Thermoleptolyngbya sichuanensis A183: one gene and its partners. The protein of the gene in region 1 binds, or shares a complex with, the protein of each later gene. Links are inferred from orthologs where the notes say so. Each region holds a gene or a part of one and is shown in the gene's direction. Other genes may lie near its edges.

Region 1 (6,031 bases):
GTTTCCAGGTAGCCCTTGAGGGATAGGTGCAAATCTTCAGGAATTTCGGCCAGGATGCTGACAGTTGCGTTCATGTGGGAAACCTCAGTGATGAAGTTTTGGATGGTGAAACAGAAGCTCGGACGCAGGAACCAAACTCGATAAACCCTCTCGTTTGACTGGGCCAGCCAGAATGAGGTCAGGTTTTGAAAAGGCACGCACCTGATGGTGGAGGTGAGGGGAGGCAGCAAGTTGCCGCTTTGTCCCGACGCTCAGGCACACAAAAGCAGCGCAAACTCTCGCCAGAGGACGGATAGCGACACGCCAGACCGAAAAATCGAACTCTGGTGATAGTCGGTCCCCTCTGCCAAGGAGCGCTTTAATTGAGCAGGTCGCATCATTTTGCGCCAGGAGGGGGTGGGGTTGTCAACCTTAAGAACTGTTGCAGAGGGCTTTAGATTTAAAAAAGTTTTACGGTGCAATGCGGATTTGAGGTCGTTTTTTGTTACGAAACTTCATTAAAGCCCGATGATTCTGAGGGGGCGATCGCCCTTTGGCGAATTCCCCAGAAAATTCCTCTAGCCCCAATGCCACCGTAGAAGCCTGTGGAAAACTACCCGATCCCCTGTGGAAAACTTCGATATCGCTGTGGAAAGCTTGTGGAGACTGTGGGGAAAATCGCCCCGAAAGATAAGAATTGCAAACTGCTGGAAAGCGCCCTGACTTTTGGCCATAGCTTGACATTGCAGCGCCTACAGAGACTAGGATTCAAGGGCTTTCGGTCACTTTGGTCTAATTTTTGTCTAATTTTGGTCTATGGAGCTAATTCTTGAAGGACTGAGGGCACTGATCGTGTTCCTCATCGGCGCATCGGTCGGCAGCTTTCTCAACGTGGTGGTGTATCGGATTCCGGCAGGGCTGTCGCTGCTGCATCCGCCGTCTCGCTGTCCCTCTTGCCTCACCCCCATCCGGCCCTACGACAACGTGCCCGTGCTGGGCTGGCTGTGGTTGGGTGGACAGTGTCGAACGTGCAAAGCGTCGATTTCCCCCCGATATCCGCTGGTGGAACTGATTACAGGGTTGCTGTTTGTCGCCGTGGCTCAGTCTTTTGCGCTACCGCTGCCTGCGGTGGGCTACTGGGCGCTGGTGAGCTGGCTGATGGCGCTGGCGCTGATCGACCTGGATACGCTCACCCTGCCCAACGTGCTGACCCAATCGGGACTGGTGGCGGGGTTGGTCTTTCAGGCGGCGATGGGCTGGTCGCAGGGAGTCGCCACTGGGCAGGGCGGACTGATGGGCAGCGCCGCAGCGGTGATGGGCGGCGTAGTGGGCGCAGTGCTGGGCATCTGGGGGCTGGATCTGATAACGTTTGTTGGCTCTGTAGCTTTGGGGCAAACCGCAATGGGCGGCGGTGATGCAAAGCTGGCGGCGATGATGGGGGCGTGGCTAGGCTGGAAATTGCTGCTGCTGGCGGGGTTTCTGGCGTGCGTGTTGGGGGCATTTGTGGGCGGGGGGGCGATCGCCCTTGGCCTGCTCAGCCGTCGCCAGCCCATCCCTTTCGGCCCGTTTCTGGCACTTGGCGCGATTCTCGCCGTCTTCTTTGGAGAGAGCCTGATTCGCGGCTACCTGGGGCTCTTTTGGGGCATTGTTCAATAAATTCCCTAATTCCCTAAATTCCCCAAACAGCGCCCCAGAGGAAATGGCTGGAAGCCTTGCAGCCCCTCAAACTGGGAATCTAAAACTGGCAATCTAAAATCGCTAATCTAAAAGCCAGAATCAAGATCTCAGAGCAAAGCAACAGGACGCAGAACCGCTCCGGCCCCCAACCCCCAACCCCTGATCTCCCCCCGCCTCTGATAGAATCAACATCGTAGTTTGAATCACATACGCTACGGATGTGGCTTGGACAACGTTGAGAACCACCAATACTTATTTGGAAGCAGAACTCATGCAGCAAATGCTGGCGGCCCATGAGATTCCGGCGCGGGTGGTGGCACAGGGCGTTCAGGCGCATTTCGGCGGGGGCACGCCTGCGGCGGTGCAGGTTGACCCGCGAGACTGGTGGACGGCGCTGCTGCTGCTGAGTCCTATCGATGACGCAGAGGACGTAAAACCGGAGTAGCGCAGAGGGGCGATCGCCCTCTCCTAGCACACTAGAAACGCCTCCCCACTTATCCCTTTAGTAAAGTCTTCTACGTAAAGTCTCCCGTTTTCACAGAATCTTCCCCAATCCACTCTTTCCATTCTCTTTTGCCATAGAGCCTTTGCCATAGAGCGCCGCCTCAGCGAAATTTAACACCACCCTTTATCCCCTGTTTTTTTCATGTCTCTGTTTGACTGGTTTGCAAATCGACGCAAAGCTGGTGCCATCAGCCAGAATCAGCAGGAGCGAGAAATCGCCGACGGACTCTGGAGCAAGTGCCCCAACTGCGGCGTGTTGACCTATACCAAAGACCTGCGGGCAAACCTCATGGTCTGTCCAGAGTGCAAGCATCACAACCGCATCTTTAGCGACGAGCGCATTCAGCAACTGATCGATCCAGGCACCTGGACCCCGCTGGACGAACACCTATCGCCCACCGATCCGCTGGGTTTTCGCGATCGCAAATCCTACAGCGATCGCATCCGCGACACTCAGGAAAAAACACGCCTCAGGGATGCTGTTGCCACAGGCGTTGGACGGCTGAACGATTTGCCCGTGGCGCTGGGCGTGATGGACTTTCGCTTTATGGGCGGCAGCATGGGGTCTGTCGTGGGCGAAAAGCTGACCCGCATGATTGAACGAGGCACGCGCGATCGCCTCCCAGTGATTATCGTCTGTGCTTCTGGCGGCGCACGAATGCAGGAGGGAATGCTCAGCCTCATGCAAATGGCGAAAATCTCCGGGGCCCTAGAGCGACACCGAGAAGCCTGTCTGCTCTACATCCCCGTGCTAACCCATCCCACAACGGGCGGCGTAACGGCTAGCTTTGCTATGCTGGGCGACCTGATCCTGGCGGAACCCCAGGCCACTATCGGCTTTGCAGGGCGGCGTGTCGTCGAGCAGACCCTCCGCGAAAAGCTCCCCGACGACTTTCAAACCTCGGAATATTTGCTCAACCACGGCTTTGTAGATACCATCGTGCCGCGCACTGAGTTGAAAAAAACCCTGGCCCAACTCATCCTGCTGCATCAGCCTCCACAGCCCGCAACCCACGCGGTTCACGTCCCCGACACCGTACCCGAAACCTTGCCACTCAAAATTCCCCACGAGTTGTAATCTCGTTGTGGCTTCGATAGCAATTTCAGCGTAATTTCAGTAGTTTCAATAATTTCACACCGCATATAAGCCGTCATTGCAAGCGGTCACCATCCGGACAGGAAAAAGCTTGTATGGTGGATCTGTTGTCTTTACTGAGATCCTGCTGCTACGCCCCTATGCAACTCATCGCCGCAATGCAGGAGGTGTTTCGCCAGCCTCCGATTCCCTACGAGCCGCAAAAGCACTCCCTCAAAGCCTGGGCCAAGTATTGCCTGCAAGATCGGGGCTACAAAGTCCTCTACGCCGATCGCGCCGATTTTGCCATCGAGTCTCGAACCGACGGCAAAGTCTTCTTTCGCGTCACCGAAAACCCTGCCGATGTAACCCCAGACCTGGGCTGGATCGTGTGCGATCGCACATCCCAAGTCACCACCGTCATCGCCCCACACACTCCCGAATAAGGATACAGACCAGCACCACCACCCCTCCCCCCACCTCTTCGTTCTTCCTTCTTCCCTCTTCGTTCTTCTCTCTTCCTTTTTCCCTCTTCTTTCTTCCCTCTTTTTTCTCTCTCCTCCCATGCGGGATCTCTACCCCCCCATCGAACCCTACGCCTCTGGCACCCTCCAGGTTTCCGACCTACACACCATTTACTACGAAGAAGCGGGCAACCCCCAAGGCAAACCCGTCGTCTTTTTGCACGGCGGCCCCGGCGGCGGCATTACGCCCAGCTATCGCCAGTTTTTTGACCCGGAAAAGTGGCGCGTGGTTCTATTTGACCAGCGGGGCTGTGGTCGCAGCACGCCCCACGCCGAACTACGCGAAAACACCACCTGGGACTTGGTGAATGACATTGAGACAATTCGGACGCACCTGGGCATCGATCGCTGGGTGGTCTTTGGCGGCAGTTGGGGCAGCACGCTCTCTCTCGCCTACAGCCAGACCCATCCCGACCGCTGCAAGGGGCTAATTTTGCGGGGCATTTTCATGCTGCGGCGCAAGGAATTGCTGTGGTTCTACCAGGAGGGATGCAGCTACATCTATCCCGATGCCTGGGAAGACTACCTGAAGCCGATTCCTGCGGAGGAGCGGCACGATTTAATCAGCGCCTACTACAGACGGCTGACCAGCGATGACCCGGCAATTCGGCTGGAGGCGGCCCGCGCTTGGTCGGTCTGGGAAGCCAGTACCAGCAAGCTCCTGCCCGATGCCAACCTAAAGGAGCGCTTTGCAGAGGCGGAGTTTGCCGATGCCTTTGCCCGGATTGAATGCCATTATTTTGTGAACAAGGGCTTTTTTGAACCAGACGACCAGCTCTTGCGAAACGTCGATCGCATTCGCCACATTCCCGGCGTAATTGTGCAGGGGCGCTACGACGTAGTGTGTCCAGCGGTGTCTGCCTGGGAGCTTCACCGCGCCTGGCCCGAGGCGGAGCTAATTCTCGTGCCAGATGCAGGCCACTCGATGAACGAACCAGGAATTCGGACGGCGCTGCTGGACGCGAGCGATCGCTTTTCCGCCCTCTAGCCCCAACCCCCTGCCCCGCTTCCTGATATGCTGAATATGCTGGAAGCCTGAACCCGCCTGGATTTTCGCCATGCCTGCCGCCACGTTGACCGATCAACCCCTCAGTTTTCCCCTTACCGCCGTTGTCGGACAGGAGGCGATTAAGCTGGCCCTGCTGCTCTGCGCCGTTGACCCGGGGCTAGGTGGCGTGGTGATTGCGGGTCGTCGCGGCACGGCCAAATCCGTCATGGCCCGCGCTATTCATGCGCTGTTGCCCCCCATCGAAGTCATCGAAGGCTCCTGCTGCAATGCCGATCCGCTCCTGCCCGAAGCCTGGGATGATGACACGCTGAAAAAATACGCAGAGGTCAAAGCAGCAGCGGATTTCAAAGCAGATCCCGAAGCGGATTCTGCTTTGCCCACGCACGTCATCCCGGCTCCCTTTATCCAAATTCCGCTGGGCGTAACGGAAGATCGGCTGCTCGGCTCGGTGGATGTGGCTCAGTCCATCAAGGCGGGGGAAACCGTATTCCAGCCGGGGCTGCTGGCAGAGGCGCACCGAGGCGTGCTGTATGTGGACGAAATCAATCTGCTGGATGACCAGATTGCGAATCTGCTGCTGACGACGCTGACGGAGGGACGCAACCAGATTGAGCGCGAAGGCATTAGCTTTCAGCATCCCTGCAAGCCGCTGCTGATTGCCACTTATAACCCCGAAGAGGGCGACCTGCGAAATCATTTGCTCGACCGAATTGCGATCGCCCTTTCGGCGGACGAAATCCTGGGGCTAGACCAGCGTGTGGCAGCCGTAGAGCGGGCTACAGACTATGCCCAGTCGCCGGAAGATTTTCTCAAGCTCTATCGCGAAGAACTGGACAATCTCAAAACCCAGATCATCCTCGCCCGCGAGTGGCTCCAGGATGTCACCATTTCCCGCACCCAGATTGAGTATCTGGTTCAGGAAGCGCTGCGCGGCGGCGTGCAGGGGCATCGGGCGGAACTGTTTGCTGTGCGGGTGGCCAAGGCAAACGCAGCGCTGGAAGGGCGTACCGAGGTCAGCGCCGACGATCTGCGCGTGGCTGTGAAGCTGGTGATTGTGCCCCGGGCGCTGGATCTCCAGCCGCCGCCCGAAGATGAATCGCCCCCGCCACCCCCGCCGCCCCAGGATCAGCAGCCGTCTGACCAGGATCAGGACGAAGACGAGCAAGACGACGAAGACGAGAACGAAGAAGACCAGTCCCAAGATCCGCCGGAACTCCCGGAGGAGTTTATCTTTGACCCAGAGGGCGTGCTGCTCGACCCGTC
Region 2 (4,743 bases), 1.5 Mb from region 1 along the record:
GGGCCGCCAGCGGCACGGTTCCCAGTTGCCCGATCAGAAATGTGGTGACGGTGAACAGGCCCACCTCGATGGCAGCCAGAATGCCGATGGGTAGCCCAATTCGCACCAGTTCTCGAAACAGCTTGGGGTCAAACCGATGCAGATGGCTCAGGAGGGCGTAGGGACGCAGCGACGATTGCCGCAGGATGTAGAGGGCGATCGCCCCAAACATGCTCCACAGCGAAATTGTGCTGGCCCAGCCGATGCCCGCCAGCCCCAACTGCGGTAGCCCAAATTTGCCCAGCGTCAGTGCATAGTTCAGCGTCATGTTGATCAGCATTCCGCCCAGCATAATCAGGATGATCGGCCGGGGGCGCGACAGGGCCGACACGGTGCTTTTCAGCGCGGCAAAACCCACACCGGGGAGATAGCCGAGGGCGATCGCCCGCAAGTAGGGCCGCCCCAGATCCAGCATCTCTGCCGATTGCCCCGTGCGGCTCAGCACCGCGTCGCCGTGCCAGATCAGCACTGCTATAGGAAAACTCAGCAGCAGCGCCAGCCAGAGGCCCTGCCGATTCACCGCGCCGACCCGCTGCGGATTGTTCGCCCCGTAGGCCTCCGCCGCCAGCGGGCTGACCGCCGCCACGACTGCCCCGCCCAGCAGCAGCAGCGCCACAAAATAGGTCGCACACAATCCGCCCGCCGCCAGCGACTCGCTGCCCAGCCGACCCATCATCACCGTATCGACAAAGCCCGTTGCCGACTGCGACAGTTGCGCCCCCGCCAGCGGCAGCGCCAGCCAAAATAACTCCCGCGATTCGGCTGAAATCGTGTTTTTCGTAAGCCAGGGTTTCATAGGTTTTAGAGATTCAGGGGTCAGGGGTTGGGGATTGGGGTGTTGGAAGAGGGAAGAGGGAAGAGAGAAGAGAGAAGAGGGAAGAGAGAAGAGGGAAGAGGTTTCGTTTTTCGTTTTTCGTTTTTCCCATCTCTCGCTCCATCACTCCCACTACCAGCGATGAATCGGTGGCACGATACTGCGGGCGGTGTGAGTCGAGCGGCTAGAGGGGCGATTGTACCGAGATTCCAACCAGGCGCGGAGTTCTGTACCCGTGTGACAGCGGACGCGATCGCCCGTCACTGGGTCATGGGCACACCACCAGCTTTCCCCATTGCGATCGCGCTCGAACCAAACACGCGGTTCGCCAGGGTCGCCCGCATAGCTCAGCAGGTGGTCAAGCAAGCTGTCCCAGAGCCTTGCCCAGCGAGATCTGCGGGAACAACTGCCGTCAATTGCCAGACTGGTTGCAGAACCCGGCTTCGGCTCTAGGTCGCCGGGTTTATGAATCGTATTCATGAGAAAGACTCCAGGGGTGAATGGTGAGATGAAGAGGCGACTTTGGGCACGGTGCAGCAAAAGCCAGCTTGCCTGCCCGTCGCTGTAGTTAAATCGGGTCAAACCTCAAACCGGGTCAAACCATCGCCATCCGTCGAGGGAAATGCTGATCTGCACCCTCAGAGGAGGCAAAATCAGCGGGTTGGAGCCTTGGCAAACACCACTAGGGCGATCGCGCTGCGGAGTTGTAGAGCGTATCAGGAACCTATTGCGGGCACCGCGTGTGCTGCGAAACCTGGCTCACGCTACGGTGGCAAGGCTCGACCAGTGAAGCACCAGAGGCAACCGCGATGCGGTCGATAAAGGCATCAACCAGAGTTTGAACGGAGGCGAACATTGAGGTACGGGCCAGGGCGATCGCCCGCTTTTGGCAAACCAAACCCACCTTGCCCGTTTCAACAACTATTCCAGTAACCGTTCCGACAAGCGTTCCAATAACCGTTCCGACAACTGTTCTAGCAACTGCCCCAACGCCGATTCCTCAACCGCCCGCCCATGAACCAACCTGCGGGCACGACGGATGAAGCGTCAAACCGTGTCTAAAACCGGAAGCAAATGCAGGTCAGAGAAGCCTCTAGACCTAGCTAAATCTTGAAGTCGCCTGAGGGGACGCAGGGCCCAGCGATCGCAAACAAAATGCTGAACCGTTGCACGGACTATTCACGGGCTATCCGCGGGCTATCCGCAATGGGCAAACTCCTCCGCGCCCTTCAGCCCAGAGGCTTTGAAAAGGGCTTTGGAAAAGCTTGCTGCGCCCCAGCGGCCGCTTCGTCGCATCAGCAACCCCGGCTGCATTCCGCGTGGGGGGCTGAGCAACTGCCGCAAAATCTGAATAATCTGAACCTTAGTCTGGAGACGTTGGGCCTGGCGGGCGACAAAAGCAACCACAACGACTCGGATATTTGGAATGGTACGAACGCCGCTGTGTTTGAGCATCTGCTTTGCCTCCTCTAGCCAAGCTGTCAGAAGTGTCGTGCCTATCGTAGGGCGATCGCCCCAATCCTTACCTCACCTACCTGGCTCACCCGATTGGGTGAACGGGAATCAGGTCTGGGGGGACGGCGTGGAACAACCCGCAGAACCATCAATTTTTTCCTGGGGCCAACTCAGGAAAGCTCAATAGTTTTGATGTCTGAAATCCCCTGGCGCAGCCGTTGGAGCAATTGTAGGGAACGACGGATTGCTAAAATGAACCCTTGGGTGATCAGCCCAGTTCTCAACCCCAAGCTAGTTTTCAACCTCTAACCCTGAGCCATGCCCACATCGGAACGTCGCCTGCTGCTGGATTTTGAAAAACCCCTGGTCGATCTGGAGGAGCGTATCAAGCAAATCCGTGACCTGGCAGAGGAAAGTGAGGTAGACGTGTCCGATCAGATTCAAAAGCTAGAGGAGCGGGCCGATCAGCTCCGGCAGGAGATTTTTCAAAACCTGACCCCGGCGCAGCGGCTCCAAGTAGCGCGGCATCCTCGCCGACCCAGCACGCTGGACTACATTCAGTCCATGACCGATGAATGGATCGAACTGCATGGCGATCGCCTGACGGGGACAGACGATCGGGCGCTGGTGGGCGGCATTGGGCGGCTGGACGGACGACCCGTGGTGCTGCTGGGGCATCAAAAGGGGCGCGACACAAAAGACAACGTGGCGCGAAATTTTGGCATGGCCTCGCCGGGGGGCTATCGCAAGGCGATGCGGCTGATGAACCACGCCAATCGATTTGGAATGCCCATTCTGACGTTTATCGACACGCCGGGGGCCTATGCGGGGCTGGAGGCAGAGCGGCTGGGCCAGGGGGAGGCGATCGCTTACAACCTGCGCGAAATGTTTCGACTGGACGTGCCGATCCTCTGCACTGTCATCGGCGAGGGCGGTTCGGGCGGGGCGCTGGGCATTGGCGTGGGCGATCGCCTGATGATGTTTGAGCATTCGGTCTACACAGTCGCCAGCCCCGAAGCCTGCGCCGCCATCCTGTGGAAAGACGCAGCCAAGTCGCCCCAGGCGGCCGAGGCGCTACGGATTACCGCCCAAGATTTGAAACAGCTTGGCATTCTAGATCAAATCTTGCCGGAGCCGCTGGGCGGGGCCCACGCCAATCCGCTCCAGGCCGCCGCCACCCTCAAGGCCGCCATCCTAGAAAACCTGGCCCAGCTTGATAGCCTCACCAACGCCCAGCGGCGTGACCTGCGCTACCAAAAGTTTCGCAAGATTGGAATCTTTCAGGAGATGTCGGCTTGAGCGACGCGAAAGGAGTTGGGGTGGCTGAACTGATAGGCCCAGCCCCTAGATTTCTAAATGGGACTTGAGCTCGGCGACCGGACGGATTTGCCCACTACTCCCTTTGACAAAATCAGATAGCGTAGCAGAGGAAGTTGGTCGAGTCTGGTTTATGAGTGTTAAAATCGAGTCCGTAACATTTTTTAAAATTTTGGAGCCAATCCTGGTGTGTAGCGCTTAATACTCGTTAATGGGGCCCTGTTTCGGTCATGCTAATTATTAGGCATTGAGGCTTGGATTTGATTTGGATAGAGCCATTGCTGATGGATTTGGTCTGGCTTCTGGACACTCGCCGTGCGATCGCCTCACTGCAATGCCTGATGGCACGGATTAGCCAGATGTCGCCCGATCAAAAGCCCACGCCAGACTTAGACTCAGGACTCTTTGACGCTAGCAATCCAATTTTCTAACTTTTTTAACTCACCCGCTAACCCAACTGTTTTTAACCAATCGTTCTTTTCATCAATCGCTTCATACCGCTGCTTGGAACTGGAGTTTCTCCCAGTTCGCTACCCACCTGCGATTTTAAGTTTTGGCTACAGGCTGGCTTAACCATTGTTTTTTTCTATTCCTTTCACGCTGGTTCATCAGTTCAGGATTTTACTCATGTCTCACGCTCTTCCTACCCGCGCCCTGATCACCGGAGCCAGTCGGGGCATTGGCGCAGCCACGGCGATCGCCTTTGCTAAAGCGGGGGTAAACCTGGCCCTGGTTTCCCGTTCTGCCGACTCCCTGGAATCAGTCGCCGCAGCGGCTCGCAAACTGGGCGTAGCGGCAGACACATATCCCATCGATCTGGAAGCTTTGGATCAGGTCGCTGAAAAAATAGGGGCGATCGCCACAGCCAGCCCTATCGACATTCTGGTGAACAACGCCGGAATCGGCTACACCGGAGACTTGCTGACGACTCCCCTCCCCGACTGGCAGCGGGTGATCAATCTCAACCTCACCAGCGTCTTTCAGTGCATCCAGGCCGTATTGCCAGGAATGCGCGATCGTGGCCAGGGTGTGATTATCAACATCGCCTCCATCGCGGGCTATCACGCTTTTCCCGGATGGGGAGCCTACAACGTCAGCAAGGCGGGGCTAATTGCCCT
Region 3 (4,735 bases), 4.1 Mb from region 1 along the record:
ACATTTCTGAAAAGATGGTGGGCGAAGCAAAGCAGCGAGCCGAGGCGCTGGGGCTGTCGGGCAATCCCACCTTTGCCGTGCAAGATCTGGAGTCGCTCAGCGGCAAGTATCATACGGTGGTTTGCCTGGACGTGCTGATCCACTATCCTCAGGAAGACGCAGCGCGCATGATTGCCCACCTGGGTTCCCTAGCAGAGTCGCGGCTGATGCTCAGCTTTGCGCCCAAGACGCTGGCCTACAGTCTGCTCAAGAAAATTGGCGACTTTTTCCCCGGCCCCAGTAAGGCCACCCGCGCCTACCTGCACCGCGAGGCGGATGTGGTTGCCGTGCTGGAAAGCCAGGGTTGGATCGTGAAGCGCAACGCCATGGCCAAAACGCAGTTCTATTTTTCGCGGCTGCTGGAGGCCGTTCGCTAAGCGCTGGCCATCGCTTTTGCCTTGCCACGGGGTTTCCTAAGCGGCTGATTCAGGGCATTCTACGGGTGCATTGCTCATCTATATCGTTTGCGATATTCACCCGGCCTATGAAACTTCTTCGTCAAATAGCCTCTGGTGTGCTGCTCAGCCTGAGTCTGCTGTTTCTGATGGTGGCGGCGCTTGCGCCATTTGATGAAAGCGAACCCCCTGAAGAACGACGAGACATGGTGCTGGGTGGGCTGATGCTGGGGGTGCCGATGATGCTTGGGGGTGGCTGGCTGCTGTGGGGGTTGCACCGAGATTGGCGAGAGGAGGAGAGCGATCGCCTCCGCAGTCTTTTCTTTGAAACGGCGCGGGCCTATAACGGCTGCTTCAGTGTGATGCAGTTTGCCATGGCCGCCAACATATCGGGCAACATGGCCAAGCAATACCTGGACGAGCGGGCAAAGGAGTTTGAGGCCAACTTTGAAGTAGATGAGCAAGGCGGGGTGTTTTATCGCTTTCCGCTGCGTCAGTTCGAGCCGCCCCAAGACCTGTCTTGACTACCTGTCTTGACTATAGGTTCAGCCGACAGAGCGTAAGAATTTTTAACAAAAACTCTCATCAAATCAGACTACTGTAACAATTTAGGTGCTCTTTGCAACGGTTTAGTGCCGATTCGAGAGGAAACACGCCATTACCCGATGCAGTCCTTCAGCGCTGGCGTGTTGGGTTTATGTTGGGCGCAAGTCGGGCGTAAGGATCGGGAAACCAGAGCAAAAGTCTGGGTTTCCTGCCCCGGAGCGTCGAGTTGTGTCGATTAAGCTGGTTAAGAAAGCTGTCAAAATGCGCTGGAAAAGGCACCTAAACCGCTAGTGGATTTTCGCTAGTAGACGCATTTAGTTGGGATATTTAGCAGGACATTTAGCATGAGCAGCAATTTAGCATCCAAACTCCGCGAGGGAACCAAAAAGTCTCACTCTATGGCGGAGAATACGGGCTTTGTCGCCTGTTTTCTGAAGGGCACGGTAGAACCCACCTCCTATCGCAAGCTGGTGGCGAATCTCTATTTTGTCTATTCTGCGATGGAAGAAGAAATGCAGCGCCACCGTGAGCATCCGCTGCTCTCTCATCTCTATTTTCCAGAGCTAAACCGCAAAGCCAGCCTAGAAAAGGACCTGACCTATTACTTCGGTTCCAATTGGAGGGATCAGGTTGCGCCCTCGACCGCCGCGCAAGACTATGTGGCTCGCATTCGGGAGGTGTCGAACGAGTCTCCCGAACTGCTGATCTCCCATCTCTACACCCGCTATCTGGGCGACCTCTCTGGGGGGCAAATTCTCAAGAAAATTGCTCAGAACGCGATGAATCTGTCGGAGGGTCAGGGCACTAACTTCTACGAGTTTGAGCAGATTCCCGACGAGAAGGCGTTTAAGGTGATGTACCGCGATCGCCTCGACAGCCTGCCCGTGGATGAAGCCACCGCCGACCGCATCGTGGACGAAGCCAACGCTGCCTTTGGCATGAATATGTCCATGTTCAAAGAGCTAGAAGGCAACCTGATCAAGGCGATCGGCATTCAGCTCTTTAATCTGCTCACTCGCCGCACCCGTCGCGGCAGCACCGAACTGGCAACGGCAGAGTAGGGATCAGAGGATCAGAGATTCAAATTTAGGGATTGCAACTTGGGGACTCATTTGGGGTTCTCATGCGGCATTCCGACAAATCGGGTGAGTCTTTTGGGTTGGAGCGTTCGCGTTGAAGCCGAGCGTTTTGGACAAAAGGATTGACCCGATTGTTTTTTACAACATGGTTTTTGCACAGCCAGGACTTGTACAGCCAGGACTTGTACAGCTAGGACTTGTGCAGCCAGGAGTTACGCTGTTTTTTGCCGATGTAGGGCGATCGCCCGACCTCACCCTAATTCCTGTAACCGACCCTGAACCGCATCCCTAAACCCTGGGCCCCGATTCGGCGTAAAATTCAAAACACTGGCTAGTCAATCCCTGGCCGTTGATTCCTTGCGCCGGGCCTTACGAGATGCGTTTTGAAAAGATTCTGATTGCCAACCGTGGTGAGATTGCCCTCCGCATTTTGCGGACTTGCGAAGAGATGGGCATTGCCACTGTGGCAGTGCATTCTACTATTGACCGCAATGCGCTGCATGTGCAGCTTGCGGATGAGGCGGTGTGTATTGGCGAGCCGCCCAGCAGCAAGAGCTATTTGAACATTCCCAATATCATCGCGGCAGCGCTCACCCGCAACGTCAGCGCGATTCATCCCGGCTACGGTTTTTTGGCAGAAAATGCCCGCTTCGCGGAGATCTGCGCCGATCACCAAATTGCCTTTATCGGGCCCTCTCCGTCTGCGATGCGGGCGATGGGCGACAAGTCTACGGCCAAGGAAACGATGCAGCGAATCGGCGTGCCCACTGTGCCGGGGAGCGATGGGCTGTTGACCGATGAGAAAGAAGCACTGGCGATCGCCCGCAAAATTGGCTATCCCGTCATCATCAAAGCCACAGCGGGTGGCGGCGGCCGGGGAATGCGGCTGGTTCGCAGCGAAGCGGATTTGGTCAAGTCTTTTCTGGCGGCCCAGGGCGAGGCCGAAGCAGCCTTTGGCAATCCCGGTGTGTATCTAGAGAAATTTATCGAGCGGCCCCGCCACATCGAGTTTCAGATTCTCGCCGACGGCTATGGCAACGTGATTCACTTGGGCGAACGCGACTGCTCGATTCAGCGCCGCCACCAAAAGCTGCTCGAAGAAGCGCCCAGCCCCGCCCTCACGCCGGAACTGCGGGAAAAAATGGGGTCAGCGGCGGTGCGCGTGGCCCAGGCGATCAACTACCTCGGCACGGGCACGATCGAGTTTCTGCTGGATGCCTCCGGTCAGTTCTATTTCATGGAAATGAACACGCGCATCCAGGTCGAGCATCCCGTTACGGAGATGATTACTGGCATGGACTTGATCGCGGAGCAGATTCGCGTGGCCCAGGGCGATCGCCTCCGACTCACTCAAGAGCAGGTGCAGTTGCGCGGCCACGCCATCGAATGCCGGATCAATGCCGAAGACCCAGATCAGAACTTTCGCCCTGCCCCCGGACGCATCAGCGGCTATCTGCCCCCCGGCGGCAACGGCGTTCGCATTGATTCCCACGTCTACACGGACTATGAAATTCCGCCCTACTACGACTCGCTGATCGGCAAGCTGATCGTTTGGGGGAGCGATCGCCCCACGGCTATTCGCCGCATGAAGCGGGCCCTGCGCGAGTTCGCCATCACGGGGCTGCCCACCACCATCGGCTTCCACCAGCGGATTCTGGAAACGCAGGATTTTGCAGACGGGCGTGTTTACACCAATTTTGTGGAGCAGATCATGCAACGGTAGGCGCGGGTTGATCAAAAGCCTGGGGGATGGAAGCCTCATCCCCAACCTCATACCAAACCTCATCCCCAACTTCACACCCAACCTCATACACCACCTCCTCCCCTCAACCGCTCAATCAACGCCTGCCGCATGACCTCGACCGGAACCTCCTGCCCCAGCCACAAACGCAGGGCAGCGGCTCCCTGCTGCACCAGCATTTCCAGACCGCTGATGGGCATTGCGCCGAGGGCAGTGGCCTGCTGCAAAAAGCGGGTGGGGTTGGGGGTATAGATCAGGTCGTAGGCGATCGCCCCTGGTTTCATCGTCAGCCCTGGCTCTGCACCCAGCGGCGAAGCCTGAGTATGGGGTTGCATCCCGATGGGCGTGGTGTTGACCAGCAGAGTTGCCCCAGGGAGGAGATTCGGCAAATCCTCCCACGGATGCACCGAGAGCGTGGCAATCGGCGAGTTTCGCCAGCTTTGCTGAAAGGCTTTGAGCTTGTTTAGGTCGCGCCCGACGACGTGGATTTGCGCCAGTCCCAGTTGGGAACAGCCAGCGACGACGGCCCGCGCCGCGCCGCCGTTTCCCAAAATCACTGCCGTACTCTGGCTCCAGTCGGGCGATCGCTCTGGGGGCAGGGTCAACAGCGGCGACAGAAATCCCTCCACATCAGTATTGGTGCCGGCCCAGCCCGTTTCTGTTCGCCAGATTGTGTTGACCGCGCCCACCGATTGGGCAATCTCTGAAATATGATTCAGAAACGGTATCACAGCCTGCTTGTGGGGAATCGTGACGTTGAAGCCGCGCAGACCGATGGCGGCAAACCCGGCGATCGCCTGGGGCAGGTCTTCCGGCGCAACGGGCAGCGGCAGGTATACATAATCCACACCGAGATGGGCGATCGCGGCGTTGTGCATCACAGGCGAGAGCGAGTGGGAAACGGGATGCCCAATCACGCCCAAAAGTTTCGTAGT

Evidence for each region. Proteins that work in one complex are often made in the same cells at the same time.
Region 2: the proteins of accD (region 1) and HPC62_RS12020 are in contact, whole or in part, in a solved structure (PDB 8UXZ), measured with the Escherichia coli proteins. The link is inferred for Thermoleptolyngbya sichuanensis A183 from one-to-one orthologs.
Region 3: the proteins of accD (region 1) and accC are in contact, whole or in part, in a solved structure (PDB 8UXZ), measured with the Escherichia coli proteins. The link is inferred for Thermoleptolyngbya sichuanensis A183 from one-to-one orthologs.

What each region holds. Positions count from the first base shown.
Region 1 is NZ_CP053661.1:1,386,093-1,392,123, reverse strand. What follows is about bases 1,369-4,270. They hold accD (acetyl-CoA carboxylase, carboxyltransferase subunit beta), read left to right. Parts: upstream 1,369-2,302; coding sequence 2,303-3,238; downstream 3,239-4,270. Other genes in these bases: pip (prolyl aminopeptidase), read left to right, coding at 3,800-4,270; HPC62_RS05945 (hypothetical protein), read left to right, coding at 3,397-3,681; HPC62_RS05955 (hypothetical protein), read left to right, coding at 1,877-2,101; HPC62_RS05960 (prepilin peptidase), read left to right, coding at 1,369-1,635. Also shown: HPC62_RS05965 (DUF2811 domain-containing protein), read right to left, coding at 1-74; more of HPC62_RS05960, read left to right, coding at 796-1,368; more of pip, read left to right, coding at 4,271-4,747; bchD (magnesium chelatase ATPase subunit D), read left to right, coding at 4,818-6,031.
Region 2 is NZ_CP053661.1:2,862,835-2,867,577, forward strand. What follows is about bases 1,788-4,616. They hold HPC62_RS12020 (acetyl-CoA carboxylase carboxyltransferase subunit alpha), read left to right. Parts: upstream 1,788-2,626; coding sequence 2,627-3,607; downstream 3,608-4,616. Other genes in these bases: HPC62_RS12015 (hypothetical protein), read right to left, coding at 2,051-2,308; HPC62_RS12025 (hypothetical protein), read left to right, coding at 3,880-4,056; HPC62_RS12030 (SDR family oxidoreductase), read left to right, coding at 4,253-4,616. Also shown: HPC62_RS12000 (MATE family efflux transporter), read right to left, coding at 1-835; HPC62_RS12005 (hypothetical protein), read right to left, coding at 986-1,333; HPC62_RS12010 (hypothetical protein), read right to left, coding at 1,578-1,757; more of HPC62_RS12030, read left to right, coding at 4,617-4,743. UniProt on the Escherichia coli protein: Component of the acetyl coenzyme A carboxylase (ACC) complex. First, biotin carboxylase catalyzes the carboxylation of biotin on its carrier protein (BCCP) and then the CO(2) group is transferred by the carboxyltransferase to acetyl-CoA to form malonyl-CoA.
Region 3 is NZ_CP053661.1:5,488,221-5,492,955, reverse strand. Bases 1,788-4,608 are described here. They hold accC (acetyl-CoA carboxylase biotin carboxylase subunit), read left to right. Parts: upstream 1,788-2,435; coding sequence 2,436-3,782; downstream 3,783-4,608. Other genes in these bases: HPC62_RS22765 (shikimate dehydrogenase), read right to left, coding at 3,866-4,608; HPC62_RS22775 (hypothetical protein), read left to right, coding at 2,205-2,351; HPC62_RS22780 (biliverdin-producing heme oxygenase), read left to right, coding at 1,788-2,041. Also shown: bchM (magnesium protoporphyrin IX methyltransferase), read left to right, coding at 1-416; HPC62_RS22785 (hypothetical protein), read left to right, coding at 524-958; more of HPC62_RS22780, read left to right, coding at 1,325-1,787; more of HPC62_RS22765, read right to left, coding at 4,609-4,735. UniProt on the Escherichia coli protein: This protein is a component of the acetyl coenzyme A carboxylase complex; first, biotin carboxylase catalyzes the carboxylation of the carrier protein and then the transcarboxylase transfers the carboxyl group to form malonyl-CoA.